DNA from 2 places in the Microbaculum marinisediminis genome. Region 2 is predicted to be linked to the other one. Evidence: riboswitches for the same ligand, from Rfam matches in the RefSeq annotation. Region 2 holds a riboswitch; the other holds the start of a gene.
What was found. Region 2 has a riboswitch for cobalamin ahead of MUB46_RS08600 (CbtB domain-containing protein). Riboswitches for the same ligand answer to the same signal wherever they lie in the genome.
Positions count from the first base shown of each region.

Region 1 (14,587 bases), on a different contig from region 2:
CGCCAGTTCCGATGGTTTGAGCAGTACGGCATTGCCGCCGGCGATCGCCGGTCCAAGCTTGTGAGCCACCAGATTGAGCGGATCGTTGTAGGGCGTGATTGCGGCGATGATGCCGAGCGGCTCGCGCGTGAACCAGCCCTGACGCAGCTCCGATCCGGGATAGGCATCGAACGGAACAATCTCACCGGCATTCCGCTTCACTTCGTCGGAGGAGAGCTTCAGCGTATTGACGCAGCGCAGCACCTCCTTGCGCGCCTGGACAATCGTTTTGCCAGCTTCCATCACGATGGTGTTCGCGAAGGTGTCGCGTCGGCATTCGATGATCCGCGCCGTCTCTTCCAGGATGCTCGCGCGCTGGTGACGCGGCAGGCCGCGGGCGAGAGAAGCGCCGCGACGGGCACGCGCCATGAGCGCCTCGATCTCGTGCGCTTCGCGTGTTTCCACCGAGCCCACCAGATTTCCGTCGAAGGGATTGAAGATGGGAAGCGCGTTCGTGTCTTCGGCAACGTGACGTGTGACGGTATTCATTCGACAGCATTCTTTCTTGGGTCTGCGCGTGGAGCATCAGAGGAGAATCGGACGGGGCCCGTGGCCGCTCATTCCAAAGCCACGCCAGCACCGAAGTGGCCCCGGCGCGGAGCGGAATTGGAGATGCACGCGCCTCGCCGATCCGGACGGGACGTTGACGTTTCCTCCGGTCGATACTCGTTCAGATCGTCTGAACTTCGCCGACCAGTTCGTCCATCACCGAGCGAACCGCGCTTTCGGCAATCGAGATGATGTCGTCGATCTCCGCCTTGGTCGTCACAAGCGGTGGTGCGAAGCCCAGAATGTCGCCATGCGGCATAGCCCGGGCTATCAGGCCCCTGTCGCGCGCCGCCTTCGACACACGCGGTCCGACCTTTAGGGACGGGTCGAAGCGCTTCTTGCCCTCGCGGTCGCCGACGAACTCGATCGCCCCCATCAGGCCGACGCCGCGCACTTCGCCCACGATAGGAAACTGCGCGAACCTGTCTTTCAGCTGGGCCTGGAAATAGGCACCGACCTGATGCGCATTGCCCGGCAGATCCTCCGTCTCGACAATGTCGAGAACCGCATTCGCGGCCGCGGCACCAATCGGGTGGCCGGAATACGTGTAGCCGTGCGAGAAAGCGCCAACGCGGTCAGCACCTTCTTCCATCACCCTGTAGATCTTCTCGCCGACGATCGAGGCCGAGAGCGGGAAGTAGGCGGACGTCAGGCCCTTCGCGATCGTGACCAGATCCGGCTCCATGCCATAACGCTGGGAACCGAACATGGAGCCGGTTCGGCCGAAACCGGTGATGACCTCGTCGGCGATCAGCAGCACGTCATGTTTGTTGAGCACGGCTTGAATGGCCGCCCAGTAGCCTTCCGGCGGAGGCGTGATGCCACCGGTGCCGAGCACCGGTTCGGCAATGAAGGCGCCGACATTGTCGGGACCTAGCGTTTCGATGAGTTGGTCGAGTTCTGCGGCCCGGCGGGCCGAGAACTCAGCTTCAGTCTCGCCGGGATTGGCACCCCAGTAGTGGTGCGGAACGCCGGTGTGGACGATCTGTGGCAGCGGCAGGTCCATATGGTCGTGATAGAAGCTCATGCCGGTCATCGAGCCGGAGATCACGCTGCAGCCGTGATAGCCCCGCTCGCGCGAGATGATCGTCTTCTTGGTCGGTTTGCCGCGCAGGTTGTTGTAGTACCAGACGAGCTTCGCGTTGGTCTCATTGGCGTCGGAACCCGACAGGCCATAGAAGACCTTGCTCATCTTCCCGGGCGCCATCTTCACCAAACGGTCCGACAGGATTGCAAGCTCGTCGGTCGTGTGGGCGGCGTAGGAATGGTAGTACGCCAGACGATGGGCTTGGCGGGCGATGGCTTCCGACACTTCAGTGCGGCCGTAGCCGACATTGACGCAGTACAGGCCGGCAAAGCCGTCGATCAGTTCATTGCCGTGAGCGTCCCGAATACGGATGCCCTTGCCGGTCTCCACGATTGTCGGATCACCGATCTTGCCAGTGGCGAAATCCTTCAACTGCGTGAAGGGATGAAGAACCGAGTTTCTGTCCTTCTCGCTGATAACGTTGATGTCGATCGTCATGGCGTATCTGCCTTTCAGTTCTGTTCCCGCGAGCGCTTCGTCGCAGGCGCTTTCCAGTATTCCCGTCGGGATGCGGCCGCCCATCGCAACGCTCGGCTCGCAAGCAAGAGCCGTCAGCGAAAAACCTACGGCCTGCCCCCTTCGCCAGACGCGGAAGATATCGCTTTCACATAGCCGCTTGACGGCGCAGATTAATGAAATTACGCAGAATTCCTGCAATAAGACCCATAATTCGCAGGAAAACGGCATGATCAGTCTCGATCGCGTAGATGCAGATCTCCTGGAGGCGGTCCAGAAGAACAATCGCCTGACGTCCGAACAGCTGGCGGAGATCGCTCACCTCTCCCCGACGGCCTGCCAACGGCGTCTCAAGCGCCTGCGTGCCGAGGGGGTAATCGAAGCTGACGTCTCGATCGTTTCGCCAAAGGCGGTCGGACGCCACGTGACCATGATCGTACTGGTTTCTCTGGAGCGCGAGCGCGCGGATATTGTCGACCGTTTCAAGGCGGCGATACGCAACACGCGAGAAGTCATGCTCGGTTACTACGTCACGGGAGATGCCGACTTCATCCTGGTCATCACCGCCAAGGACATGGAGGACTATGAGCAGTTCACTCGCCGCTTCTTCTATGAGAACCACGACATCAAGGGCTTCAAGACCATGGTGGTGATGGATCGCGTGAAGGCCGGCTTCGCGTTTCCGATCGAACCGGATCCGGCCACCGGGGCCCCATCCGTCTAAATCGCATGGATCAGGGATCGCGGTGTTTCACACGCCGGTCTTGACCCGAAAAACGGATCCGTCCGAGTGCGACTTTCCTGGGCGCTGTTCAGGTATGGAGGAGTTTCCAGATGCCGAAGAAGCAACATCCTGACGCGCAGATTGCCCTTTCACCGCTTGCGTTCGAGCGCTGATCGGCAGCCGGGGCACGGAAGCCGAAACCGCCGCCGAGCCGTCGGTTCTGATGGGCCGGACTATGATTGCAAGGCATTCATGGCCGCGAACTGACGCTCGGCGAGTTTTGCCGTCGCCGTGGCATGGCGGCCCCGGGGCGGTTCGCCTCCAGGTTCCTCGCCCCTATGCAAGGCCATGAGCAGCCGCGTCTTCAGGGAAACCAGCTCCGGATCGCCGAACGACCTGAGCAAGGCCTGGAATTCGACGTAAGCACGCCGGTCGAATGGCTTTGCCCTGCCCATGATGTCGACGACCGGATGCGGCGGATGAATATAGGCGCACGGCACCAGATGCTCCGGGATAGGGACCGTCCTGGCGTGCGTCTGTCCGGTCCGCAGGAGCTTCGGTATCAAATGCGTATGCGGCCCCTCGGGGCTCCTGCCGTCGGCGGGCGGGATCGGTTGGAACACCTCGATCCGCCCGAACCGGCAGGTGAAGACGCGGTGCGGACTGATGTCCGGCATCGCCGGACCCAGCGGATTGCCCGGCGCAAACAGCGACGTTCCGCACCACTCCCGAAACCGTGCGACGACGGCCGGGTCGGATACCCGGACGCAAGCGTCGACCTGCAACGTGCCGAGCCCCAGGTCGAACAGGATGGCCTCGCGATCGCGTGGCCGCACGGCGGCGACGTCGGGGCCGAGTTCCGTCAGCACCGTCCGGCGGCTCGCCGCGCACGTCGCGCGCGGGAGACAGAGCGCGACCGCATGCGACCAGCGGTCCGGTGCGCTGTTTGGCGTTTCGTAGGCGAACGCGACCATGTCGGCGTCGAAGTCGAGCCGGATCGCGCCGCGGTCGGTCGCGGCGCACACGTGATCCGACGCGGTCCCGAGCTCGATCGGCTCGCCATCGTCGTACAGGAACTCCGCGATCGCGCCGAAGGTCCCCAGGCTCCAGGCCGTGCCGGGGTCGCGCAGCTTTTCGGCGATCACCGTCGCAAGACAGGTGGCCCTGTCCGCGTAAGGGCCCGAAGCTACGGTCGTGTCGTCGGTCATCGTCATCGTCCTTCGCATGAACGTGTCGCGTCGGGACCGGCGGAACCGATCCGGCTCCACGGCACGACGAGGGTCTTGCCGGCCGCGCGCACGCGATGTGCGACGACCCGATAGGCGGTTTCGAGGTTTTCATCGGTCAGCACGGCGTCCGGGGCGTCGTCCGCCAGCAAGCGCCCCTGTGCCAGGAGGATCAGCCGGTCGCAGAACCGCAGCGCCAGCGACAGGTCGTGCAGCACCACGACGACCGTGGTTCCGGCTTCGGCGCGATCGCGCAGCAGATCCAGAACCTCGAGCTGGTGATACGGATCGAGTGCGGCGATCGGCTCGTCGGCGAGAAGCACGTCGGCCTCCACGGCAAGCGCGCGGGCAAGCAGCACTCTCATGCGCTCGCCGCCCGACAGGGTCGCCGCCGGCCGGTCCCGCAGCGCCGTGATATGGGTCGCCGACATCGCGGACTCGACCGCCTCCCGATCACGCTCGCCGCCGCCGCGCCCGCCCCCGCGCCCGCCCCCGCGCCCAAGATGCGGCAGCCGGCCGAGCGCGACGACGCGCTCGACCTTCAGCGGCCAATGCACGCGGCCCGATTGCGCCAGGTAGGACAGCCGGTATCCCAGGACATCGCGTCCCATCCGGTCGGCCGTGAGGCCGTCGTAGCGGACGTCCCCGGTATCCGGCGCGTCGAGCCCCGCCAGCACCCTCAGCAAGGTCGACTTGCCCGCGCCGTTCGGGCCGATCAATCCCACGACGCCGGGCCGGTCGACGGTCAGGGTCAGCGGCGCCAGGATCGTGTGTCCGCCGCGCCGAACGGAAATGTCGCGTGCCGCGATCTTCATTCGACGTCTCCACGCATGCGCCACAGGAGCGAGAACAGGAAGGGGGCGCCGATGATCGCCGTGACGACGCCGAGCTTGAGCTCGGGCTGAACCGGCAGGAGACGCACCAGAATGTCGGCGGCCAGCGTCAAGACGGCGCCACCAAGCCCGCTGGCCAGGACAAGCGGGCCCGGCCGGTGACCGACCAAAGGACGCAGGATGTGAGGGACGACGAGCCCGACGAAGCCGATCGCGCCGGCCACCGCGACCGCGCTGCCGACCGTGAAGGCCGACGCGAGGACGAGCCGGACACGCAGCCGCGCCACGTCGAAGCCCAGGCTGCGCGCCGTGTCCTCTCCCAACGACAGCGCATCGAGCCCCCGGCCAGCGCCCAGCAGAAGCACCCATCCGACCGCCATGAACGGCATGGCCAGCAGCACGTGATCGAGGCTGCGGTCGGCGAGCGACCCCATCAGCCAGAAGACGACCTCCATGACGGCATAGGGGCTGGGTGAGAGGTTGAGCGCCAACGCCGTCAGCGCGCCCGACAGGCTGCCGATCGCGACGCCGGCGAGGATCAGCGCGGTCGTTCCCGTTCCCTGCCGCGCGAGCAGAAGCAGAAGCGCGGTCGCGACGCCCGCGCCGGCAAGCCCGCCGAGCGCCAGTCCGATCGAGAGGAATCCGGCCAGGCCCCAGTAGAACGCGATCACGGCACCGAGCGCGGCCGCGCCCGAGACACCGATGACGCCCGGATCGGCCAGCGGATTGCGCAACAATCCCTGCAGCGCGGCGCCCGTGGCCCCGAGACTGAAGCCGACCATCAGTCCGAGCAGCGCGCGCGGCAGCCTCAGCTCCACCATGACCAGCGCACGGACCGTGTCGCGTCCGGACATGGCATCCAGGGCCGCGGCAAGCGGATCGAGCGGCACATATCCGATGGCAAGGGAGAGGACGAACAGGATCGCCGATACGATGCAAAGCGTTCCCGGCAGGACAGGGGTCGCGGTCTCCGCCGCATGGCGGCGCCCGATCGGGACATCGGAACTCATCGTGCCGCCTCCGTTTGCGGGTTCGGTCGCGACCGCGCTTTCGCGGCGGCAGACTTCAACAGTGCCATCGCCTCCGCCAGCTGCGGCCCGGCACAGGTCCACAACCGCGTCGGCACCTCGACCACCGTCGCGGTCTCCTTGAGCGAGGCCAGCGCGGGGTGATCGAGAAGCGCCTGCGCCATGGACTCCGGCGCGTCCGCATCCGCGTTGATGATCAGGACGTCGGGTCTTGCCGCGACAATCCGCTCCAGCGGCAGTTGCCCCAATCCATCCGTCTGGAGGTCGGCGGCGAGGTTTGCCAGCCCGGCGCGGTCCAGCAGCGTGTCGACGAGCGATCCGCGGCCTGCCGTGAACCCGTTGGGACGCAGGACCAGTGCCGTCGGGCGCGAACCGGCTATCACGGCCCCGCTTTCGCTCAGCGCCGTGTCGAGCGCCGCGATCATCGCCTCGCCCGCCGCTGCGTTGCCCAGCACGGTCGCCACCATCCGGATCTGCGCGCGCACCTCGTCCAGTGTCCCGGGAACCCCGAGCTCGATGACGGGAATACCGATCCGCTTGAGAAAGCCCACCGTCGTCCGCGTCGTATGGACCCCCGCGACCACCAGGTCCGGCGACAGCGGAACGATCTCCTCGGCGAGCCCCCGGTTCACGGGCACGGCGCCGGCGAGCGCTCTCACCGCGGATCCAAGGCTGTCGCGGGCAAGCCAGGTCACCGATTTGACCTGACCGGGATCGGCCAGCCGCAGCACCAGTTCGTCCGTGCACAGGTTGATCGATACGACGGACCGGGGCTTCGCCTCCGCCCGCGCCGGGAGCTGGACCGCCAATAGGGCGGCCAATAGGGCGGGGGCGGTCAGGGCCGCCGCTACGACTGCGTGCACTGCCGCGAAACGACGCATCGCTCAGAACGCCAGTCGCAAGCCGGCATAGGCCGCGCGCCCCGGCGTGCCGTAGCCCCAGACCTCCTGGTACTGTTCGTCGAACAGGTTGTCGACGCGACCGAACAGTTCGGCGGTGTCGCTGAGCTTGTAGGAGCCGGCGACGTTGACGAGCGTATAGGCGTCCAGCGTCAGGACCGACCTGTTGTAGACGGCGTCGTAGACCCAGTCTTTCTGAGCACCGTTGTAGACGACCGAGAGATTGGCGTTCGCGCGCCCGTCGAGGAACACGTAGTTGACGTCGAGGCTCGCCAGATGCGGCGGTCGCCGCACCAGGTCTGCACCCGTCGCGTCCTTGCCGTCGGTGTAGGTGTAGGAGGCGCGAACGAAGAGGTTGTCGAGAGGCGACACCGAGACACCGAGTTCGACACCGTGGATCCTGGACTCGCCCGGCATGTTGACCGACGTCGTGCCGGCCCCGGTGATCAGGTCCGTTATGCGCATGTCGAAGTAGGTGGCGTCGGCCACGACGCGTTCGCCCCACAGGGCCTGATCGATGCCTACGTCCCAGCCGGCCGCCTGCTCCGGCTTGAGGTTGGGATTCCCCCGGTAGGTCTGCGTGTACCCGTAGAGTTCGAACATGGTCGGGTTCTTCACGCCCGTGCCATAGGAGGCGCGCAGCTTGGTGCCGGTTGCGTCGATGGTATAGGCACCGGTCAGCCGATAGGTATCGGCATCCTCGAAGAGATCGTTGACGTCGTGGCGAACGGCGGCCGTCACGAACAGGCTGTCGAACAGCCCGAGCTGGTACTGGCCGACAAGTCCCGTCGATTCGATCGTCCGGTCGAGATTTGACCAGAGGCTGTCCACCTTGACGCCTTGGGTTTCGTGTTCGGCCAGGAACGTGAGGGTGTGGCTCGCCGGGACCGTCTCCTGCTCGAGGTAGAGATTCGACTGATAGTCCAGCTTGTTCTTGTCCCCCCGATACGTGCTGGTGACCGCCTTGTCGGCGAGATAGTCCGTCGTCTGGTCCGTCCGCGTCGCGCCGAAGATGTGCTCCCAGCGCCCCTCGAACATCCGGAAGGTGCCCTGGACCCGGCCGAACAGCTGCTCGCCGCGGGAATCGTTGAAGGCGTCGATCGGGCCGATGCCGCCGATGTCGGCGTCGCCTTCCCGCATGAAGTTGGTGAAGCGCCCGACGAATGCCAGGTCGATATCCTCGGTCGGATGGATCCCGAACTTGATGAGGCCGGTTCCGTTCCGGTAGGCGTCCTTCTCGAGGTTTCCGTTCGCCTCGTCCGCGCTGGATATGCCGTCGGTGGACAGTCCCACAGCGCTGACGAGCAGATCGAACCTGTCGTCGCTGGCGCTGACCGAGGCATGGCCGCGGAAGGTGCCGAACGACCCGCCTTCCGCCGATACCGTGGCGCTCGGCGCCCCGTCGCCGCGCCTCGTGACGATATTGATCACGCCGCCGATGGCATCCGAGCCGTAGAGGGCGCTCTGCGGGCCGCGCAGCACCTCGATGCGGGCGACGTCCTGGACCAGCAGATTGCCGAAGTCGAATTCGGATCCGAAGGCGGGATCGTTCATCTCGATGCCGTCGATCCGGACCATCGTCTGGTTCCCTTCGGCACCACGGATGCGGACCTGCGTGAAGTCGCCGATTCCGCCCGTGCGATTGACGGCAACGCCCGGCACCTGGCGTAGCACGTCGGAGACGACCCGGATCTGCTGCTCCTCGAGCTCTTCGCCGGTAATGACCGTGACCGTGCTGCCCACCGCGCGGTCCGGCGTGGCGGTCCGGTTCGGGCTGACGGTGATCTCGTCGAGCGTTACGGCCGCCGCTTCGCTGACGGGCGCGAAGCGACCATCGGAAGCGGTCTCGTCATCCGCCGACCGGACGTCTTGGGCAGAGGCCCGCGGCGCTGGCGCCAGGGCCAGCGCGGCAATCAGGATGACAACGGAAACGGAATGGAGTCGCGGCTCGGACGAGCCGGTGAGAACGGATTTCGGCATTTCAAGACCTCGGGCGGTACGCCAGGTGGCACGTCACCGCGAACGAAGTCTCGCCGGTCATCGCCCGAAAGCGATGGCGGCTTGCCAACCATCGAAACACCCCGTCCGACGTCGTCGCGTGTGACCACGGCTGACGGCAGGTCTCCTGGCTCGCGGGTTGTCACCGATCCGTCGCCTTCCCGGTGCCCGAGGCCCAGTGGCGTATTGACGGACGACTATCCGCTTACAGTTGCGGGGGCAGCCGCAGATTTGGATCGAACGACCCTCACTGCGTTCCCTTTTGATCCCCGAGGGGAACCGTCGCGCCGGACGCTAGGCACGATTGGATGATATGTCAATCAGGCGGCCAAGGCGGGGGATGCCAAGTCGGGGGATGCCAAGCCGTGCACGCGCAAACCGCACCGGCGGGTTATCCAAAGCGTGCCGCCGACGTCTATTCGCCCCGCCTTTGGGCGCCGCTTTCCGCCGCTCGCGCGATGTCCGGCATCGCGGCAAGTTTCCTGTCCACCAGGTTGCGCGCTTCGAGAAGGACCATCAAGGGATCCCAGGAACCCTCGAGGAACCGTCGACGCCGTCCCTCGGGCAGGCAGAAGGGTATTCGCCGGTCGCCGGAGACGATCTGTCCCGCGGCGATATCAGCCGTGAGTTCGGTTTCCGGGGCGGCCTCGCAACGACTGCGCAGCCAAAGACCGTCCGCGGCGGATACCGGCAGGCATGGCAGTCCTATGGACAGACAGTTGCCGGCGAAGATCTCGCCGAACGATTCTCCCACGATCGCCCGGATGCCGAATCGATAGAGCGCCTGGGGCGCGTGCTCCCGAGAGGAGCCGCAGCCGAAGTTCCGCCCGACCAGCAGGATCGATGCCCCGGCGAAACGCCCGTCGTCGAACGGATGAGGCGCGTCGCCACGGTCGCGCGCGGCGCGACGCAGGCTTTCGAACACGTGCGCCTCGATCCCGCGGAAGGTGACCAGCTTGAGATACCGCGACTCGAGGATCTGGTCGGTGTCGATGTCGTTGCCCGCGAGCGGCAAGCCGCGGCCCCGAACCATGTCGATGCGCCCGGTCATGACCGCCCGCCCCCATCCGGCGTCGCGTCCGGGAACGCGCGCACATCCGTTATCTCCCCGGCCAGCGCCGCGGCAGCCACCATGACCGGTGACATCAGGAACGTGCGCCCGTCGGGCGATCCCTGCCGCCCCCGGAAGTTTCGGTTCGACGACGACGCGCAGACCTGCGGCCCGACCAGTTTGTCGGCATTCATCCCGCAGCACAGGGAGCAGCCCGCGTCACGAAGTTCGAACCCGCGTTCCTCGAACAGCGTGTCGAACCCCCGGCTCGCCGCTGCCTTGAGCACGGCGCGCGATCCGGGGACGATCATCGCACGCACACCCGACGCGACACGACGGTCGGTTGCGCGCAGGAATGCCGCGACGGCCTCGAGATCGGAAAGCCTGCCATTGGTGCAGGACCCGATGAACGCGGTGTCGATCCGCGTGCCCGACACCGGTTCCCCCGGAACCATTCCCATGAACTCCATCGCCGCGCGCCAGCCGGTCTCTTCGTCTCCGGCGCCCGCGGGATCGGGCACCGGCAGGTCGACCGGCACCGACTGATCCGGCGAAGTCCCCCATGTCACCATCGGGCCGACGTCCCCGACGTTCACCACCACCTCGTCGTCCCAGGTGGCGTCGGGCTCGGACGCGATGTCCTGCCAGCGCCGGACGGCGGCCTCCCACGCCGCCCCTTCGGGCGCGAACGCACGGCCCTTCAGATAGTCGAACGTGGTCCGGTCGGGATTGACGTATCCGCAGCGCGCCCCACCCTCCACAGCCATGTTGCACAGGGTCATCCGCTCTTCCATCGAGAACCGCTCGACCGTGGAGCCGCAGAACTCATAGGCGTATCCGAGCCCACCCTTCGCCCCCAGGCGGTGGATCACGTGCAAGGCCACATCCTTGGCGAACACCCCGAAGGCGAGCTCTCCCTCGATCGCGATCCGCCGGACCTTCAGCTTCTCCATGACCAGCGACTGCGACGCCAGGACATCGCGCACCTGCGAGGTTCCGATCCCGAAGGCAACCGTTCCGAAGGCGCCATGGGTGGAGGTGTGGCTGTCGCCGCACGCGATCACCATGCCCGGCTGGGTGAGCCCGCGTTCGGGCGCGACGACATGGACGATCCCGTGCATCGCCTTCATCGGATCGAAATAGGGAATGCTGCTGGCTCGTGTGTTGCGCGCCAGAAGCTGTACCTGGGCCTCGCACAGCGCGTCGTCGAACCGGCGCACGTCGCCGCCCGTCGAAATCGAATGGTCCGCGCACGCAAACGTCCGTTCGGGATGCGCGACGGTCAGTCCGCGTTCGTGCAGATCCTCGAAGGCCTGCGGACTGCTCACTTCGTTGATCAGATGGACATCGACCGCGATCTGGTGCTGGTTCTCCGACACCTCACGGACGACATGCGCATCGAAGACCTTGTCGTACAGCGTACCCGCCATTTTATCGCCTCCCCCGAAACCGTCAGCCGAGCAGGTCGGAGATGGCGGCGGCGATGCCGGGCATCTCCTCCAGCCCGAAGCCCGGTGCGTCGCTGGGCCAGACCGTTCCGTCGACGACCGGACAGCTCGGCGGGAATCCGCCGAACGGCTTGAACACGCCGGGATAGGCCTCGCAACCGCCAAGCCCGAGCCCCGCCACGATATGGAGGTTTATGAGGTGTCCGCCGTGCGGAAACACCTGCTCACGGCTGTATCCCCGGCGTTCCAGCAGGTCGATAATTCGACCGTATTCCGTCAATCCGTAGCTCAGGCCGGCATCCATCTGGAAGATGTCGCGGCCCGGCCGCATGCCGCCGAAATTCAGCAGATTGCGGACGTCCTGGAGCGAGAAGAGATTTTCGCCGGTGGCTATCGCCCCGTCGTAATTGTGCGTCAGCGCCTGATTGAGCGCGAAATCCAGCGGGTCGCCGACCTCCTCGTACCAGCGCAGGCCGTAGCCCGCGATACTCTGGCCGAAGGTCAGCGCGTCGTGCAGTCCGAACCGACCGTTGGCGTCGACGGCGAGGCGAGAGCCTGCCCCGGCCACGGCCAGCGCCTCCTCTATGCGGGCCAGATCCTCGGCCGCATCCGCCCCCCCTACCTTTATCTTGAAGGCGTCGAAGCCCTGGTCGCGATAGCCCTGCAGCTCGTCCCGCAGTGTCCTGCCGCCGCCCGAAGCGTAGTAATAGCCCCCCGCCGCATAGACCGGCACACGCGCTGCCGCAACCGTCCGGCCGAATGCCTCGGCAACAGCAGCGTAGGCGGGTCGGTCGTCGAGCTTGGCGTTCAGGTCCCAGATCGCCAGTTCGAGCGCGCCGACGGCCGACGCCCGGTCGCCATGCCCGCCCGGCTTTTCGTTCTTCATGGCGGCGGCGTAGATCCTGGCCGGATCGAAGCGTGTCCGGCTCTCGTCCAGCAGGGAGTCCGGAGCCGCGTTCAGAATGCGCGGGCGGATGCGGGTCGACAGGATACCGTGCTGGGCGTACCGCCCGATCGAGTTGAACCCGATTCCGGCGACCGGACGGCCATTGCGAACGACATCGCTGACAACGGCGACGAGGGACACGTCGTGATCGTCAAACGATACGACCGCATTGGAAATGGCGCCCTCGAGCTTCACGCTGCGGGTCACGATGTCGGCTATCTTCACTCAAACTCTCCCAGGCTCGTCAGAGACTCGGTTATGCGGAAAAACGGTTCGGCGCGGTTGGAAGTCAGATCCCCTTGGCGGGGCCGAACGCCCGTTCCTTCATCCGGACCAGGCGCGTCAGGGTCTCGTTGACCGGTGCGGTCAGCCCGACCTTTGCCGCTTCACGCGGTATCGCGCCGTTGATGAAGTCGATTTCACTGGGTCGTCCGGCTTCGTGGTCGAGCAGCATCGAGGGTTTCGCAGCCGGCATCCGCCCGGCGAAGGCGCGGACACGAGCGACCGGATCGGCCATATCCAGGGCAATCCCCCGGGCACGGGCGATGCCCGCGGCTTCGACGGCGGCGGCGCGGCTGACCGCACCGAGTTCCGGATCGTCCATCGCCTCGCCCACGGTCAATCCCGTCAGCGCGCACGGTGCGCTGTAGGCGACGTTGCAGATCAGCTTGTCCCACTGCATCGCTGCGATGTCGTTGACCGCTTCGGTCCGGAACCCGGCGTCGCTCCAGACCGCCGCCACGCCTTCGGCCTCGCGGAACGGGAGGCCGGCATAGGCGCCCATCTGGATCACCTGCATGCCGTTGTGGTGGGCGTGCCCGGGTCCCTTCAGAGAGGCACCGAAACCGCCAGCGATGCCGACGAGAAGGCGGTCGGGATCGATCGAGGCCGCCACCTCGTCGGCGGCGCCCAGGCCGTTCTGAATTGTAAGCACGACGGTGTCCGGCCCGATCATCGGCTTCGCCGTCTTGGCGGCCGCACCGGCGGCGGCGGACTTCACGGCCAGGATCATCAGGTCCACGGCCTCGCCCGGGGGCGGCGCCTCGAAAGCGCGGACCCGAACCCGGCGGTTGCCGCTGGCCCCCTCAACGACCAGGCCGTCGCGATTGATCGCCTCGACATGGGCCGCCCATCTGTCGATGGCGAGCACGTCGTGTCCCGCATCGGCCAGGAGAGCCGCGTAGACCGACCCCATGGCACCGCATCCGACCACTGCAATTTTCATGTTATGCCTCCTCAGCACGTCGGGGCCGGTTCGCCCCGGTCTGTCCGTAGGATCTCAGGCCTGCGCACGGCGGCTCTGGCGGACAAGTCGCAGCACGCCCGTCAGCACGCTGAAGCCAAGCAGCGCCAGCAGGACCAGCGACACCGGCCGGTCCAGGAAGATCGAGAGGCTCAACCCGCCGAAGGTCTGGTAGGTTCGCAACAATTCGGCGTCGAGGATCGGCCCCAGCACGATCCCCAGAACGACGGCGATCAGCGGATAGTCGAACCGTCTCAGCACGATTCCCAGAACCGCGAATACGGCCATCAGCACCACGTCGAACATCAGCAGATGGACCGCGTAGGTGCCGGCGATGGAGAAGACCGCGATCACCGGGATGAGGATCTTCGTGGGAATTCGGACGATGCGCGCCGCCCAGAACGAAACCAGCAGACCCAGACCCAAGAGGCAGGCCGACGTGAGGAACTGCGCCAGCATGACCCCATAGACGAGGTCCGGTCGTTCCATGAACAGGCGCGGCCCGGGGATCAGCCCCTGAAGCATCAGGGCGCCGATCAGGACGGCCGTCGCCAGCCCGCCGGGGATCCCAAGCGCGAGCATCAGGGCCAGTGCGCCGCCCTCCGAGGCATTGTTGGCCGATTCCGCGCTGACCAGGCCTTCCGGCGCCCCCTTCCCGAACTGCTCCGGGGTCGCGGATGCGCGCTTCGCCTCGTTGTAGCTGACGACGCTGGCGATCGTGGCGCCCGCGCCGGGCAGGGCCCCGATTATCACCCCCAGCCCGCACGAGCGCAGCAAGGTCGCGGGATAGGCGAAGGCCCTTCTGTATCCGAGCCGAAGCTGGGACCAGGCGGAACCGGACGTGGCGGACGCGACCGCCTGGGGATCGGCGACATGCGACTTCTGCAGCATGGAGAACAGTTCGGAGAAGCCGATCAGCCCGATCAGCGCGGGAATGATCGAGATGCCGTCCATCAGTTCGAAATAGCCGAACGTTCCCCGGATCGCGCCGGTCGAGGACATGCCGGTGGTGCTGATCAGAACCCCGAACAGACCGGCGATCGCAGCCTTGAGGAAGCTC
Region 1 covers NZ_JALIDZ010000011.1:97,475-112,061, forward strand. The annotation lists gene MUB46_RS20550 (aldehyde dehydrogenase family protein) at 1-528, opposite strand, end outside; gene MUB46_RS20555 (aspartate aminotransferase family protein) at 710-2,113, opposite strand; gene MUB46_RS20560 (Lrp/AsnC family transcriptional regulator) at 2,361-2,855, shown strand; gene MUB46_RS20565 (DUF6925 family protein) at 3,089-4,063, opposite strand; gene MUB46_RS20570 (ABC transporter ATP-binding protein) at 4,066-4,896, opposite strand; gene MUB46_RS20575 (FecCD family ABC transporter permease) at 4,893-5,924, opposite strand; gene MUB46_RS20580 (ABC transporter substrate-binding protein) at 5,921-6,751, opposite strand; gene MUB46_RS20585 (TonB-dependent receptor plug domain-containing protein) at 6,827-8,821, opposite strand; cobalamin riboswitch at 8,940-9,138, opposite strand; gene MUB46_RS20590 (3-isopropylmalate dehydratase small subunit) at 9,255-9,890, opposite strand; gene MUB46_RS20595 (3-isopropylmalate dehydratase large subunit) at 9,887-11,320, opposite strand; gene MUB46_RS20600 (enolase C-terminal domain-like protein) at 11,343-12,509, opposite strand; gene MUB46_RS20605 (ketopantoate reductase family protein) at 12,574-13,509, opposite strand; gene MUB46_RS20610 (tripartite tricarboxylate transporter permease) at 13,564-14,587, opposite strand, start outside.
Region 1: linked by a shared signal. The riboswitch ahead of MUB46_RS20585 (TonB-dependent receptor plug domain-containing protein) and the one ahead of MUB46_RS08600 (CbtB domain-containing protein) in region 2 are both predicted to bind cobalamin.

Region 2 (14,587 bases):
CATCGCGCTGCGATACGATTACCTGCCGCTCGACGAGGTGGTGGAGACGCTGAAGGCCCGCCGGCCGGACCTGCATGTCGTCGTCACCGGCCGCAACGCCAAGCCGGAACTGATCGAGGCCGCCGACCTCGTCACCGAGATGACCCTGGTCAAGCATCACTTCGCCGCCGGCGTGAAGGCGCAGGAGGGCATCGAGTTTTGATGGCGCGTCGTGCCGGGCGCCGGCGATTTGCCCCGTCGGTCCCGCGTTGCCGGCAGGATCGGAGCCGGCGGCCTTCAGGCTCGGCCTTAAAAGGCCGGGGGGGAGGGGAAGGGCCGCTCGCTAGCGTTCTTGTTCGGTCGGTTTGTTTGGGAGCCCCCATGCGATGACCGCCCGGGCCATCATGTTCCAGGGAACCGGCTCGAATGTCGGCAAGTCGCTGATCGTGGCTGGGCTCTGCCGGGCGCTGACGCGGCGCGGGATAGCGGTGGCGCCCTTCAAGCCGCAGAACATGTCGAACAACGCCGCGGTAACGGCGGAGGGCGGCGAGATCGGCCGGGCGCAGGCGCTTCAGGCGCGCGCGGCGGGGCTGGCGCCCCATGTCGACATGAACCCGGTGCTGTTGAAGCCGCAAAGCGAGACCGGGGCGCAGATCGTGCTGTGCGGCAAGGTGTTCGGCGCCGCGAAGGCGCGCGAGTTCCAGGCGGTCAAGCAGCAGTTGCTGCCGCATGTGATCGAGAGCTTCGACCGGTTGAAGCGGACCGCCGAGATCGTGCTGGTGGAGGGGGCCGGCAGCGCCTCGGAGATCAACCTGCGCGCCGCCGACATCGCCAATATGGGCTTCGCCCGCGCCGCCGACGTACCCGTCGTGCTGATCGGCGATATCGATCGCGGCGGTGTCATCGCGAGCCTCGTCGGCACGAAGACCGTGATCGATCCCGCCGACGCGGCGATGATCGTCGGCTTCATCGTCAACCGCATGCGCGGCGATCCGACCTTGTTCGATGCCGGCATGGCGGCCATCGCCGAGGCGACCGGATGGGCGAATCTCGGGCTCGTGCCGCACTTTGCCGGTGCCGGCCGGCTTCCGGCGGAGGACGCCTATTCGCTGAGCGAGCAGGAGGCGGGACATGCCGGCGGGAAAATCCGCATATCCGTGCCGGTATTGCCGCGGATCGCCAATTTCGACGATCTCGATCCGCTCGCGGCCGAACCCGATGTCGCGCTGACCATGGTCGAGGCCGGCCAGGCCATCCCCGCGTGCGACCTCGTCATCCTGCCGGGCTCGAAGGCGACGATCGCCGATCTGAAGGCGCTGAAGCGCGAGGGGTGGGACGTCGATATTCTCGCCCATGTGCGCCGCGGCGGGCGGGTCCTGGGCCTCTGCGGCGGCTATCAGATGCTGGGCAGGACCATTGCCGATCCCGAAGGCATCGAGGGCTATCCGGAACTGGCGGAGGGGCTCGGCCTGCTCGATGTCGAGACGGTGCTGTGCAGCGACAAGAGCCTTGTCGAGGTGAGCGGCGAGACGGTCGCCGACGGGCTCTCCTTCCGTGGCTACGAAATGCACATGGGGCGCACGACGGGCCCGGCGACGGAGCGGCCGCTGGTTCGGCTGGCCGACTGTCGGGTCGATGGCGCGGTCTCGCCGGACGGCCGTGTCGCCGCCACCTACGTACATGGCTTCTTCGCCGACGATCGCCAGCGGGCGGCCTGGCTCGAACGGCTCGGCGGCGCCTCGGATCTGGCGTACGAGCGTGGCGTCGACGATGCGCTGGACCGGCTCGCCGAACACCTGGAGGCGCACGTCGATATCGACCGGATCGTCACGTCAGCCAGATGAGGGCAGAAAGCAGTCCGGTGGCGGCGATCTGGAGTCCACAGGCGACGCGGTAGAGATCGAGCGCGCGGCGGATATCGGCCGCCGTCGCCTCGGCGCGGCCGTAGCCCATCCAGTGATCGTCGACGCGGATGTCGCCGTAGATGCGCGGACCGGCCAGCTTCAGCCCCAGGGCGCCGGCCATTGCCGCTTCCGGCCAGCCGGCGTTCGGCGACTTGTGATGGCGGGCGTCACGAAGGGCGGTGCTGACGGCCGCCTTGCCGTCGAGGCTCAGAATCGTGGCGGCAAGGGCGATCCACACCGCCGACAGGCGCGAGGCGGGCAGGTTGACGAGATCGTCGAAGCGCGCCGACGCCCAGCCGAAGGCGCGGTGGCGTTCGCTCTTGTGGCCGATCATCGAGTCCGCCGTGTTGGCCGCCTTGTAAGCGGCGATGCCGGGCAGGCCGAACAGCGCGCACCAGACGGCGGGGGCGACCACACCGTCGGAAAAGTTCTCGGCCAGGCTCTCGATCGCCGCGCGCGAGACGCCGGCCTCGTCGAGGCTGTCGGGATCGCGGCCGACGATCCGCGAGACGGCCGCCCGGCCGCCGGCGAGGCCTGCGCGGTCCAGCCCCGTAGCGACGGCGGCCACATGCCAGTAGAGGCTTCTCTGGGCGATCAGGGTCGAGGCCGCCGCCGCGACCAGCAGGGCCGCCAGGAGATCCGGCAGGATGTCGAAGAGCGCGATCTGGACGATCAGCGTCGGGACGATCGCGACGGCGAGTATAAGGGCGAGGGCGAGCGCTCCGTTGGCGCGGCGCCTTGCCTCGGACAGGTCATCCGTGTTGAGGCTTCGGTCGAGCCGGTCTATCAGCGCGCCGATCCACATCACCGGATGGCGGATTGCCGCGTAGAGCGGCGCGGGATAGCCGAAGGCAGCCTCCGCGAGGAGGGCGAGAAACAGCACCAAGAGGTTCGACGCGATATCCATGATCGGCAAGACGGCTAGCACGTTCGCGCACGTCCCGGCAGGGGGGGAGATTGCTCATGGCGGGCGCCTGGCCGAGGCGCGGCGGCTTTTCCCCGGCGCGGCCGAGCCGATCATCGACCTGTCGACCGGTATCAATCCGCGGCCCTATCCGGTTCCCGATGTCCCGGCGGAGGTCTGGGCGCGATTGCCGGAACCGTCGGATGCGGCGGCCCTGGAGGCCGTGGCCGCGGCCACCTATGGCGGCGATCCGACGCGGGTGGTCGCCGCGCCGGGCACGCAGGTGCTGATTTCGCTGCTGCCGCGCATCGTCCCGCTGACGTCCGTCGCCGTCGTCGGGCCGACCTATGCCGAGCATGCCGCCGCCTGGGCGCAATCGGGCGCGGCGGTCACGGAGGTCGGCTCCCACGAGGCGGCAGCCGGACATGACGGCATCGTCCTGTGCAATCCCAACAATCCCGACGGACGACGGACGGATCCGGACACTCTGGCGGCGCTGGCCTCGGGTCTCGCCGCCCGCGGGGGCCTGCTCGTCGTCGACGAGGCCTTCGCCGACCTGGAGGACGGGCCGCTGAGCCTGATCCCCGACCTCCCCGGCGCGGGCGTGGTGGTGCTGCGCTCCTTCGGCAAGACCTACGGGCTCGCCGGCCTGCGGCTCGGCTTCGCGGTGGCCGGGCCGGAGCTGGCGGCGAAGATCCGCGCCGCGCTGGGGCCGTGGGCGGTGTCGGGGCCGGCGATCGGAATCGGGCGCCGGGCCCTGGCCGATACCGGCTGGCTGGCCGCGACGCGGGCCCGGCTGGACGGGGACCGGCAACGCCTGGACGGTCTTCTCACACGTGCGGGGCTCGCCGTCGTCGGCGGGACGCGCCTTTACCGGCTCGCGGAAAGCGCGCAGGCACCGGCGGTTTTCGACCGGCTCGGCCAGGCGGGGATCTTCGTGCGTCGTTTCGCTTATCGCCCGGACTGGCTGCGGTTCGGGATGCCCGGCGACGAGGCCGCGTGGGCGCGGCTGGCGGCGGCGCTGGGATGAAACGCGGCAACGCCCTCGACGGACGCAATCCGGTTCGATAGTGTCCGACTCGGATCGGTCCCGGACAGGCTGGCCTGAAAAGGCTCAGCCCGACGGGCGCAAAAGGGAACGCGGTGCCGGCCTGTCTCGACAGGACTTACCGAAAGCCGCGGCTGTCCCCGCAACTGTGGGCGCCAAGCCGTTCCTCCGTCATCCCACTGGCGTGACGCCGGGAAGGGGGAGGAAGGGCGCTAAAGGCGCGAGCCAGGAGACCTGCCGGTCCGTGGGACAACTCTAGACGCCGCCGGTGGAGCGGCAACGCGGGTACATACGATGACTAATCAGACGACGACGATTTCCCAATCTCTCGCCTCGACCCGTATCGGTGTCGCGGCCTTGGTGTTCCTGATGGGAGCCGTGCTGGTCTTCGGGGCCGGTTTCGCGCATCCGCAGGCCCTGCATGACGCCGCGCACGACGCGCGTCACGCGATGTCTTTCCCCTGCCACTGATCGCGTCATGCTGATGCGCATATTGGCCGGCGGCCTCATCGGAGGCATCGCCGGAGGTATCGTCGTGGGTGCGATCGAATCCGTCACGACGACACCGCTCATCCTGCACGCCGAGCAGTTCGAGACGACCGACGTGGCAAGCGCCGCGCAGATCCTGCTCGCCCACGTCCACAGCGGCGAGGTGGCAGCGGAAGGCGGCGACGCGATGCGGACGATCCTGACCTATACGGCGAGCGTGATCGTCGCGGTCGGCTTCGCCTGGATGCTGCTGGCGGCAATGTTCGTCAAGGGCGCCGAGATCACCGCGCGCAGCGTCATTCCCTGGGCGGTCGCCGGCTTCGTCGCGACCGGGCTCGCGCCGGCCTTCGGGCTCGCGCCCGAACTGCCGGGCGCCTACGCGGCCGAACTGGAACTGAGGCAGATCTGGTGGGTCGGCACGGCGGTGGCCACCGCGCTGGGCCTGGCGGCGATCTTCTTCGGCCGGCATGTCGTCTGGTCGATCGTCGGCGTCGGCCTGATCGTGCTGCCGCACATGATCGGCGCGCCGCACCCCGACGACATGGGCAGCCCCGTGCCGGCGGAGCTTGCCGCCCAGTTCGTGTCGGCCTCGCTGGTGGTTCAGGCGCTGATGTGGGTCGTTCCCGCCGTCATCGCAGGCTTCGCCATCGAGAGGATGCGTCCGGCGGCGGCCTGATCGCCGAATTCACGCAGACAATCGAGCCCGCGGGGACCTCCTCGCGGGCTTTTTCGTGCGTTAAGAGGCAGTTCAGGCGTCAGAGCTGGGGCGTCAGAACCGATGCCGCCGCGCCTTGGTCGCGCCGGCGAGGGCGTTCGGGTCCACCGAGAAGACGCAGCGCGGCGTGCCGGCCGCCGCCCATACGGTGTCGAAGGCGAGCAGCGTCTCGTCGATGACGGTGGGCATCGCATCCGGATGGCCGAGCGGCGGAATGCCGCCGATCGCGTAGCCGGTGATCTCGCGCACGGCCCGTCCGTTCGGGCGTTTCAGGGGCTCGCCCAGCACTGCGGCCATCCCGGCCTCGTCGACGCGGTTGGTCCCGGAGACGAGCAGCAGATAGGGCGTTTCCGTCTCCGCACCCTGAAACACCAGCGATTTGACGATCTGCGCGACTTCACACCCGCACGCGGCGGCAGCGTCCTCGGCCGTGCGCGTCGACTCGGGCATCTCGACTACGGTGATTTCGAGGCCCGCCGCCCGCGCGGCGTCGGCGACCCGTCTGGCACTCTCTGGAAGCTCGCTCATGGCGGCGTACCATGGTCGAGCGGCGATCCGCCGTCCACCCGAATTTCGTGGCCGATTGGAATTCGGCAGCGATCGCCCCATTATCGCGTTGAGCTTGCCCGTTTGACGGTATGGTATTTTGTTTGTCGGGTATCCTTTTGAAGGAAAGGCTCAGTTTTGGCGCTGGATGAGGACGACAAGACTGCCACAGGCGCGCCGGACAGGATCGAGGACGCATTTCAGCTGATCCTCGAAAACTGTCCGGTCCCGGTCGTGGCCGCGCGCATATCGGACGGCGCGGTGCTGTACCAGACGCCGGCCATGGCGGCGATGCTGCGGCTGGCGCCGGGCGACCCGCCGCTCAAGGTCGAGGACTTCGCCATCGACCGCGACGAACGGGCGGAATGCCTGCGGCTGATCCGGGAGCACGGCAGCGTCGACGATTTCAGGATGCACTTCAGGCGCAGCGACGGGAGCCGGTTCGTCGGGTCGATGTCGGCGCGCTTCGTCGAGATCGGCGGCGAAACGGTCATCGTCTCCAACCTGATCGACCTGACCACGGCGTTCGAGCGCGAAGCCGAGTTCAGGCGGGTCAACGAGACCCTCGAGGATGCGATCGAGGCGCTCGACGACGGCTTCGTGCTCTACGATGCCAACGATCGGCTGGTGACGTGCAATTCCCGCTACAGGGAATTCCACAGCGATTCAGCCGATCTCCTGGTGCCCGGCGCGCATTGGCCCGAGGTGACGCGGATCCGGGCCGAACGGGGGTTCTTCGTGGATGCCATCGGCCGCGTCGACGAGTGGATGGCCGAGCAGATGGGGCAGCGCGGTATCGCCTTGCGCGAGGAGTTCCCGTCGAAGGAAGGGCGCTGGTTCGAATACTCGCACCGCCCGACCCGGCAGGGCGGCTTCGTCTCGGTGTGGAACGAGATCACCGAGCGCAAGCAGATGGAGCTCGCGCTACGGCAGCGCGAAGAGCATTTCCGCAGCATCGTCGAGGGCCATCCCCTCCCGGTCTGGATGGTCGATCTGGCGACGTCGGAGATCCTCTACGAAAGTCCGTCCGCGGCCGAACTGTTCGGCCGGGCCTGGCCGTCCGACCAGCGCGCCTACACCGTCGACCATTTCGTCGATCCCGCCGATCGCGACCGCTTGATCGCCGAACTGCGCAAGAGCGGCGAACTGTACGATGTGGAATTGCGGGTACGGAAGGTCGATGGAACGGTGTTCTGGGCCTCGCTCAACGACCGGATCATCGAGTACGAGGGGCGTGAAGTCTCCATTCTGAGCTTCATTGATCTCACGGCGCGCCGCGAGACCGCCGCCGAAGCCGCTCGACAGCGCGAGATCCTGCATCAGAGCGAAAAGCTGAGCGCTCTGGGAGAGCTGCTGTCGAGCGTCGCCCACGAGCTCAACAATCCGCTGTCGGTCCTTATCGGGCAGGCCGTGATGCTGCAGGAGCATGCCTCCGATCCCGACACGGCTGTCCGGGCGGAGAAGATCGGCACGGCCGCCGACCGCTGCGCGCGGATCGTCAAGACCTTCCTGGCGATGGCCCGGCAAACCTCCGAGGAGACGGCGCCGGTCGACGTCAATGTGCTGATCGAGCAGGCGCTTGAATTCGCCGCCTATTCTCTGCGCACCACCGGCGTCGACATCACCCTGCGCCTGGCCGACGATCTGCCCGTGGTCTACGCCAACGAAGACCAGCTGGTGCAGACCTTCACCAATCTGATCGTCAATGCCGAGCAGGCGCTGAGGGGAACCGAGGGGCCACGCACGCTGGAGATCACCACGGCGGCCGTCGACGATGGCGAAGGCGTATCGATCACCTTCGCCGACAACGGTCCGGGAATTCCCGAGGAGGCGCGATCCCGGATCTTCGAGCCGCTTTTCACCACCAAGCAGGCCGGCGTCGGAACCGGGCTGGGGCTTGCGCTGTGCCATCGCATCATCGAGGGGCATGGGGGATCGATCGAGCTGGAGCGTACCGATCGGCCGGGCGCGACCTTCACGATCCGGCTGTCGCGCGACGGCGCGCGGAGCAGGACGGCGGAAGACGAGGCGCCCCACCCCGAGCAGTCGGGCGCCGGGCTGCGGATCCTGGTCATCGACGACGAGGCGGATGTCGGCTCGCTCATCGCCGACTGCCTGGAAATGGACGGACATACGGTGGATGTCGAGCAATCGGCCCGCGGCGCCCTCGAAAGGCTGAAGCATCGCCATTACGACGTGGTGCTGAGCGACATGCGGATGCCGGAACTCGACGGCGTCTCGTTCTACGACATACTGAAGGACACCAATCCCGCGCAGGCCCGCAGCCTGGCGTTCATCACCGGCGATACGTTGAGCCGCCGCGTCAGCGAATTTCTGGCGACCACGGATAGTCCCTATATCGAAAAGCCGTTCATGCCCGACGACGTGCGCGAACTCGTTAATCGCGTGATGAGCCGAAAAAACGTCTGAACCGGCAGCCAATGCCGGAAAAGAAGCCTCTTTTCCGTGGCGGATCGTGGTAAACTGTTCGTTAACAAGCCAGTATCCCGACCGGAATCGGACACACGAATGTCGGAAAAAATGATCATCGAAGAGGTGCCGGAACCGCACAAGCGCGAGAGCCGGCTGCGAGAAGCACTCAGCCGTGCGCGCCAGCAGGAGGCCGAGCGGTCCGACGTCATCGTCGACTTGCGCGAGGCCGAGCTCGCCCGGCTGGAACTACTGCAGGACGCGCTGAGCGAGGTGTTCGACGAGATCCCCGAGGATACCGACTTGCTCGAATGCTCCCTCGTTCCCTCGACGCCGCCCAGACTGTGGGTCGACGTGCTCGGCCACGTGATGATGGGCCGCGACAAGCGCACCTACCGGTTCCTGAAGGATACCCGTCACGGTCGCCAGGTGATCCTGGAGACGACCAAACTCGACGAGATGGCCGGGCGCGTGACCGACTACGTGGCGCATCGGCTGCTCGAGCGCGAGCGGGCGCTGGAAAGCGATGCCGACGGCAAGACCGTCGTGCGGCTGGGCGAGACGGAGACGCCCGCCGGGCCGGACGAGCCGTCGCGTCGCTCAGGTGCGGTCTGGGGAACCGTGATCTTCACGTTTCTCGTCGGCGCGTTCGCCGGTGCGGCCGGTCTGTTCCTGGCCGGATTGCTGCTCACCGCGCCTTAGATCGCGCGAAAATCGCCGCCCGGCGCGGTGGATTGGCCGTTTTCGAACAGGGTCGTTTCCTGCAATTCCTGCAGTTCGCCGCCAATAAAGCCGCGCGTGCGCAAGCGGCAGGTCCAGGCGCCGGCGTTCCCCGAGACCTCGTAGAGATTGTACTGCGCGCCCGGCTTGCTGCCGTGCTCGAGCGCCGAGGCGGAGGGCACGCCGACGACCGGCACCGGCTGGCGCGGTCCGGCGATCCAGTGCAGGCTCGCGCGGTGTTCGTGGCCGTGCAGCACCAGCTCGGCGCCGCAGTCGCCCAGCAGCGCGCGGAAGGCGCGGGCGTCGGTCATCCGCCGGTAGCGGTCGCCATGGGTGCGGATCGGGGTGTGGTGAACCAGCACGACGCGGAACAGGCCTTCGTGGGCGAGGTCCCGCAACAAGGGCTTCAGGCGCGCGATCTGGTCGCGGCCGATGCGGCCGGTCGCCATGAAGGGGGCCGAGACCACGGCCGACGAACAGCCGATGATGGCCAGGGGGCCGCGCCGGCGCAGATAGGGGAAGCCGGAATGCGCGGCGGTATCGGGATCGCCCGCCATGTATTCGCGCCAGGCCAGCGCCGTGCCGGGAATGGCGCGGCGGGTGTAGGCGTCGTGATTGCCGGGAACCAGCGAGACGTGGTCGGGCGGGCCGAGGCTTTGCAGCCAGAGCCGGCAACTCTGCCACTCCGACGCGGTCGAGACGATCGCCAGATCGCCCGTCACCGCGATGTGGTCGGGCGACTGGTGCTCGAGATCGCCGGTCAGCGCGTCGAGAACGTCGCGGCGGTGGATCCGGTGACGGCTCCGCCGCCAGTTGATCCAGCCGAGCGCGCGCTTCGACACCAGCTCGCGGCGGAGCGGTGCGGTCTCGGGCGGTACGTGCGGGTCGGAAAGATGGGCCAGCCTGAACATCGCCCGCGGTTCTACCGTTCGCGGGCGATATTGGCCAGACGGGTCGTCAGTTGGACGAGAACGTCATCAGCGTCGCGGCGATGCGCCCGTCGCGCATGTCGACCGCAGGATGCCAATGATAAGCCCGGCGGCTGAAGAGGCGCCAAAACATGATCTGCTCCATTTGGTAAAGTGAAGGCGCCGAACAGGGTGCCTTGCTTGCGGTGGAGATAGATGTTGCACTGCAATATTCCAAGGGCCACAAGAGCAGGTCTGCTTTGCGTGGCGCGCATGTCCGCTTAACAGGGTATCCAGTCAACGGACTATCCGGGGGGCGGACGGCGCGGACGCCCGGAAACGTGTCGGGACGATGCGACGACTGCTGAAACTACTCCTGCGGCCCTGGTGGCTGTTGAATCGCGGCATGACGCTCGGCGTCAGGGCCGTCGTCGCGCGCGACGGCAAGGTGTTCCTTGTGCGCCATTCCTACCTGCCGGGCTGGTATCTGCCGGGTGGCGGCGTCGAGCGCGGCGAAACGGTGCTCGACACCTTGACCCATGAGTTGCGCGACGAGGGCAATATCGTCCTTGAGGAACAGCCGCGGCTGTTCGGCGTCTATTCCAACGAGGCCGACCATCGCGGCGATCACGTGGTCCTGTTCGTCGCCGGGGCCTGGCGGCAGGACGGCGCGTTCCGTCCCACCATGGAAATCGTCGAAGCCGGCTTCTTCGCCCTGGACGATCTGCCGGAGGGCACCACGCCGGCGACGCGGCGCAGGCTCGCCGAGGTGTTCGACGGCGCCCTGCCGGACACGCGCTGGTAGGGTTCAGGCCGCCTTCAGCCGTGCCCGGTCGTGCGGTGCGGTCATGTCGATCAGCGGGCCGGCGGGAATGATGCCTGTCGGGTTAATCGAGCGATGGCTGGTGTAGTAGTGGCGCTTGATGTGATCGACGTCGACCGTCTCGGCGATCCCGTGCACCTGATAGAGGTCGCGCAGATAGCCGAACAGGTTGGGATAGTCGACGATGCGGCGGATGTTGCACTTGAAATGGCCGAAATAGGCCGGATCGAACCGTACCAATGTCGTGAACAGCCGCCAATCGGCCTCGGTGAGGCTGTCTCCGGTCAGGTAGCGCCAGCTGGACAGGCACTTTTCCAGCGCGTCGAGGCTGGTGAACAGCCTCGTCACGGCCTCGTCGTAGGCCGCCTGGGTGGTGGCGAAGCCGGCCCGGTAGACGCCGTTGTTCACGGTCTCGTAGACGGTCGCGTTGATCCGGTCGATTTCGGCGCGAAGCGGCGCGGGGTAGAGGTCGACGTGCGGGTTGCCGCCGACTGCGTCGAAGGCCGAATTGAGCATCCGGATGATGTCGGCGGATTCGTTCGAGACGATGGTCTCGCGCTGCTTGTCCCACAGCACCGGGACCGTGACGCGGCCGGTGTAGCGCGCGTCGGCCTGCAGGTAGATCGCGGAAAGGCGCCGCTGGCCGTAGAGCGGATCGGGAAAGGCGTCGCTGAATTCCCAGCCTTCGTCGGCCATCGTCGGCGCGACGCCGGATACGCCGATGTGGGCCTCCAGCCCCTTCAGCACGCGGACCACGAGCGTTCTGTGCGCCCACGGACAGGCCATCGAGACATAGAGGTGGTAGCGGCCGGGTTCCGCGGGAAAGCCGCCATCTCCCGTCGGACCGGGCGCGCCGTCCGGCGTGATCCAGTTGCGGAATTGCGTTTCGGGGCGGCGGAACTGGCCGTCCGAAGACCCCGGCCTCGGCTCGTCGCTGCGCCATATTCCCTCGACCAGTCGTCCCAAAGTCTCGTCTCCTTGCTCGTGTGGGGCCGCGATCGGCCCATCGTGCGGCCCATCGGTTGGCCCGTCCTTCTGGGACTTACGTAGCGGTTGATAGCGAGTCGAAAAGGCCGTAGTGATCGATGATATTGTTGCCGAAGGCTGAACAATGGACCGGATGGCGGAGATCGAAACCTTCGTCCAGGTTGCCGAATCCGGGGGGATCGGAGCGGCGGCCGAGCGACTGGGGGTTGCCAAATCGGCGGTGAGCCGCCGCCTGAAGGAGCTCGAGGAGCGCCTCGGCGTGCGGCTCGTCAACCGCACGACACGGCAGCTGAGCCTTACCGATACCGGCAAGACCTATTACGAGCGGGCGGTCCAGATCCTCGCCGATCTCGAGGATGCCGACCAGAACGCCGCCGCGCTGCACGGGGCGCTGTCGGGCCGGCTCAAGATCGCCGCGCCGCAGTCCTTCGGCGTGATGCACCTGACGCCGGCGGTGACCGGTTTCCTGAACAATCATCCGGAACTGTGGATCGACCTCGACCTGAACGACCGGCGCGTCGACCTCGTCAACGAGGGGTTCGACCTGGCGGTCCGTATCGGCCGGCTCGAGGATTCGAGCCTGATCGCGCGGCGCCTGGCGCCGGTGCGCAACGTCGTCTGCGCAAGCCCCGACTACCTCGCCCGGCACGGCATGCCCGAACGCCCGGAAGACCTGATGGCGCACACCTATCTGCGCTATTCGAACGTGCCGGAACGGCGGGTGTTCAGCTGGATCGACGAACACGGCCGCGAGCGCGTCGTCAATCCGAAGGCGCGGCTCGTCTCCAACAACGGCAACATGCTGCAGGCCGCGGCGGAGGCGGGGCTCGGCATCATCTCGCAGCCGACATTCCTGGTCTATCAGTCGATCCGCGAGGGGCGCCTGGTGCCGATCCTGACCGACATCGAATGGTGGCAGCTCGGCGCCTACGCGCTCTATCCGCCCGGCCGGCATCTGTCGGCGAAGGTGCGCGCCTTCGTCGACCATCTGGCCACCTGCTTCGGCGACCCGCCCTACTGGGACGATCTCGGCGCCGCCGGCCCGGTCGTGCGGGCAATGGCGGGCTAGATCCGGCCCGGCCTCCTGTCACAGGTTTATAACTTGACTTTCAAAGTCGATAATCTTATCGAGGGTTGGTTGCGCCTGTAACTAATCTGGAACGATTCAAAACTGAGGCCAGCGGTGATCGTCTGTTCCTGCAATGCCCTGTCGGATCGCGAGATACGCGCGTGCCTGTCGCCGGGGCCGGACTGTCCCTTTACGCCGGCCCAGGTGTACCGGTGCCTGGGGTGCAGCCCGCAATGCGGGCGCTGTGCGCGCACGATCCGCGAGATCATGGACGCGGCCCTGCCGGCTGTGCACAGCGGCTGCGTGACGCAATGCAACGCCGTGTGCCCGCTGCGGGCCGAGGAGGCGGGCGATGGCGCGGCGGGCGGCCGGCTCGACGCGTTCGAGTTGGCCGAGGAGGCATATACCGACGGTCCCGTTCGCGTCTGAGCCTCGTTTCGGCGCCGATTGCCGCACCGTCTCCCTGTTCCTATCCAAAATCGCGAAAAATGCGCTAGCTTGACGGCATCGCTGATGTCCGATCGCGATCAGGCCGGAAGGCGGTTCTTCCGGCGATGGTCGAAATTTTCCCCAAGTCACCGGTACGCTGCGGCAGAAGGAGGAGTTTTGTCATGAAAGGCGACGCGAAAGTCATCGAATACCTCAACAAGGGCCTGCGGTCCGAGCTGACGGCGGTCAGCCAGTACTGGCTGCACTACCGGCTGCTGGAGGACTGGGGCTTTCTCGACCTCGCCAAGAAATGGCGCGAGGAATCGATCGAGGAGATGGGCCATGCCGACAAGTTCATCGCGCGGATCATCTTTCTCGAGGGCTTTCCGAACTTGCAGGAGCTGAACCCGCTGCGCATCGGCGAAAACGTCCAGGAAATCCTCGAGGTCGACCTGGCCGGGGAATACGAGGCGCGCACGCTCTATCTGGAAGCGGCCAAGTACTGCGACTCCGTCAATGACCGGGTGTCGAAGAACCTGTTCGAGGAGCTGGCCACCGACGAGGAGGGGCATATCGACTTCCTCGAAACCCAGCTCGACCTGATCGAGAAGGTGGGCGTGCAGCTGTATTCCCAGAGACACATGGGCGGCCTCGGGGACTGAGGCCCGAAACGACCGCAAGGCCGCGCTGGACCGGCGCGGCCTTGCGTGATATCAGGGCCGACCTTCGACGGGAGAGACACCGCCCCATGTTGCGGATCGTAGAGCGACGACGAGTTGGAACGCGCGAAAGCGCGTGCACCGCCGTTGCGCCCCGTCGCCCGCGCCGCCGCCTGTAAGAGCGTCGGCCAATCCCGACAGACCCACTGGAACCGGCTCGCGGTCCCCGGGGCGCCCGACAAGACGCTCTCGGGACCCCTGACATGACCGCCCTGACCAAACCGATCGCCGAAATCCAGTACGAAGACCTTTCCCACCTCGAAATCGTCGAGGGCCTGCTCGACGAGGCGTTCGGGCCCGGCCGTTTCGCCAAGACCGCCTATCGGTTGCGCGAGGGAACGGTGCCGATACCCGAGCTGAGCTTCGTCGCGACGCTGAAGGGGCGGCCGATCGGCGCGGTCCGGCTGTCGCCGATCACCATCGGCGGCGCCGAGGCGCTGTTCCTCGGACCGCTGGTGGTCCATCCCGACCACAAGAACCAGGGCTACGGGCTGACGCTGATGAACCGTGCGCTACATGCCGCCAGGCAGCTCGGCCATCGGCTGGTCGTGCTGGTCGGCGATGCGCCCTACTACGCGCGGGCGGGCTTCAAGCCGATCCCGCCCGGCCGGGTGAGGCTGCCGGGGCCGGTGGACCCGAACAGGCTGTTGGCGTGCGAACTCGTCGAGGGATCGCTCGACGCGGTCAGCGGTATGGCGCGGCCGGCGCCTCGTCGCTGAAGCCGCGCGTTCCCGGACCCGTCACCGGCCCTCGCGGTACCAGGCGGCGGTGAGGGTGGCCAGCAGTAGGACGAGGCCGAGCAGCCCGGCAAGTAGCGGCAGCGCCCGGACGCCGCGCAGGATGGAGGCGTCGGTGGTCTTGAGACCTAGCCAGTCGCTGCCGTGCATGCGCGTGGCCGTGCGCATGGGCAGCACGCG
Region 2 covers NZ_JALIDZ010000003.1:529,280-543,866, forward strand. The annotation lists gene cobO (cob(I)yrinic acid a,c-diamide adenosyltransferase) at 1-202, shown strand, start outside; gene MUB46_RS08585 (cobyric acid synthase) at 366-1,823, shown strand; gene cbiB (adenosylcobinamide-phosphate synthase CbiB) at 1,807-2,790, opposite strand; gene cobD (threonine-phosphate decarboxylase CobD) at 2,789-3,817, shown strand; cobalamin riboswitch at 3,856-4,091, shown strand; gene MUB46_RS08600 (CbtB domain-containing protein) at 4,130-4,306, shown strand; gene MUB46_RS08605 (CbtA family protein) at 4,320-5,000, shown strand; gene MUB46_RS08610 (YbaK/EbsC family protein) at 5,094-5,567, opposite strand; gene MUB46_RS08615 (hybrid sensor histidine kinase/response regulator) at 5,724-8,015, shown strand; gene MUB46_RS08620 (hypothetical protein) at 8,115-8,717, shown strand; gene MUB46_RS08625 (metallophosphoesterase family protein) at 8,714-9,646, opposite strand; gene MUB46_RS08630 (NUDIX domain-containing protein) at 9,996-10,448, shown strand; gene MUB46_RS08635 (glutathione S-transferase family protein) at 10,452-11,432, opposite strand; gene MUB46_RS08640 (LysR family transcriptional regulator) at 11,587-12,522, shown strand; gene MUB46_RS08645 ((2Fe-2S)-binding protein) at 12,637-12,951, shown strand; gene bfr (bacterioferritin) at 13,134-13,613, shown strand; gene MUB46_RS08655 (GNAT family N-acetyltransferase) at 13,874-14,389, shown strand; gene MUB46_RS08660 (hypothetical protein) at 14,411-14,587, opposite strand, start outside.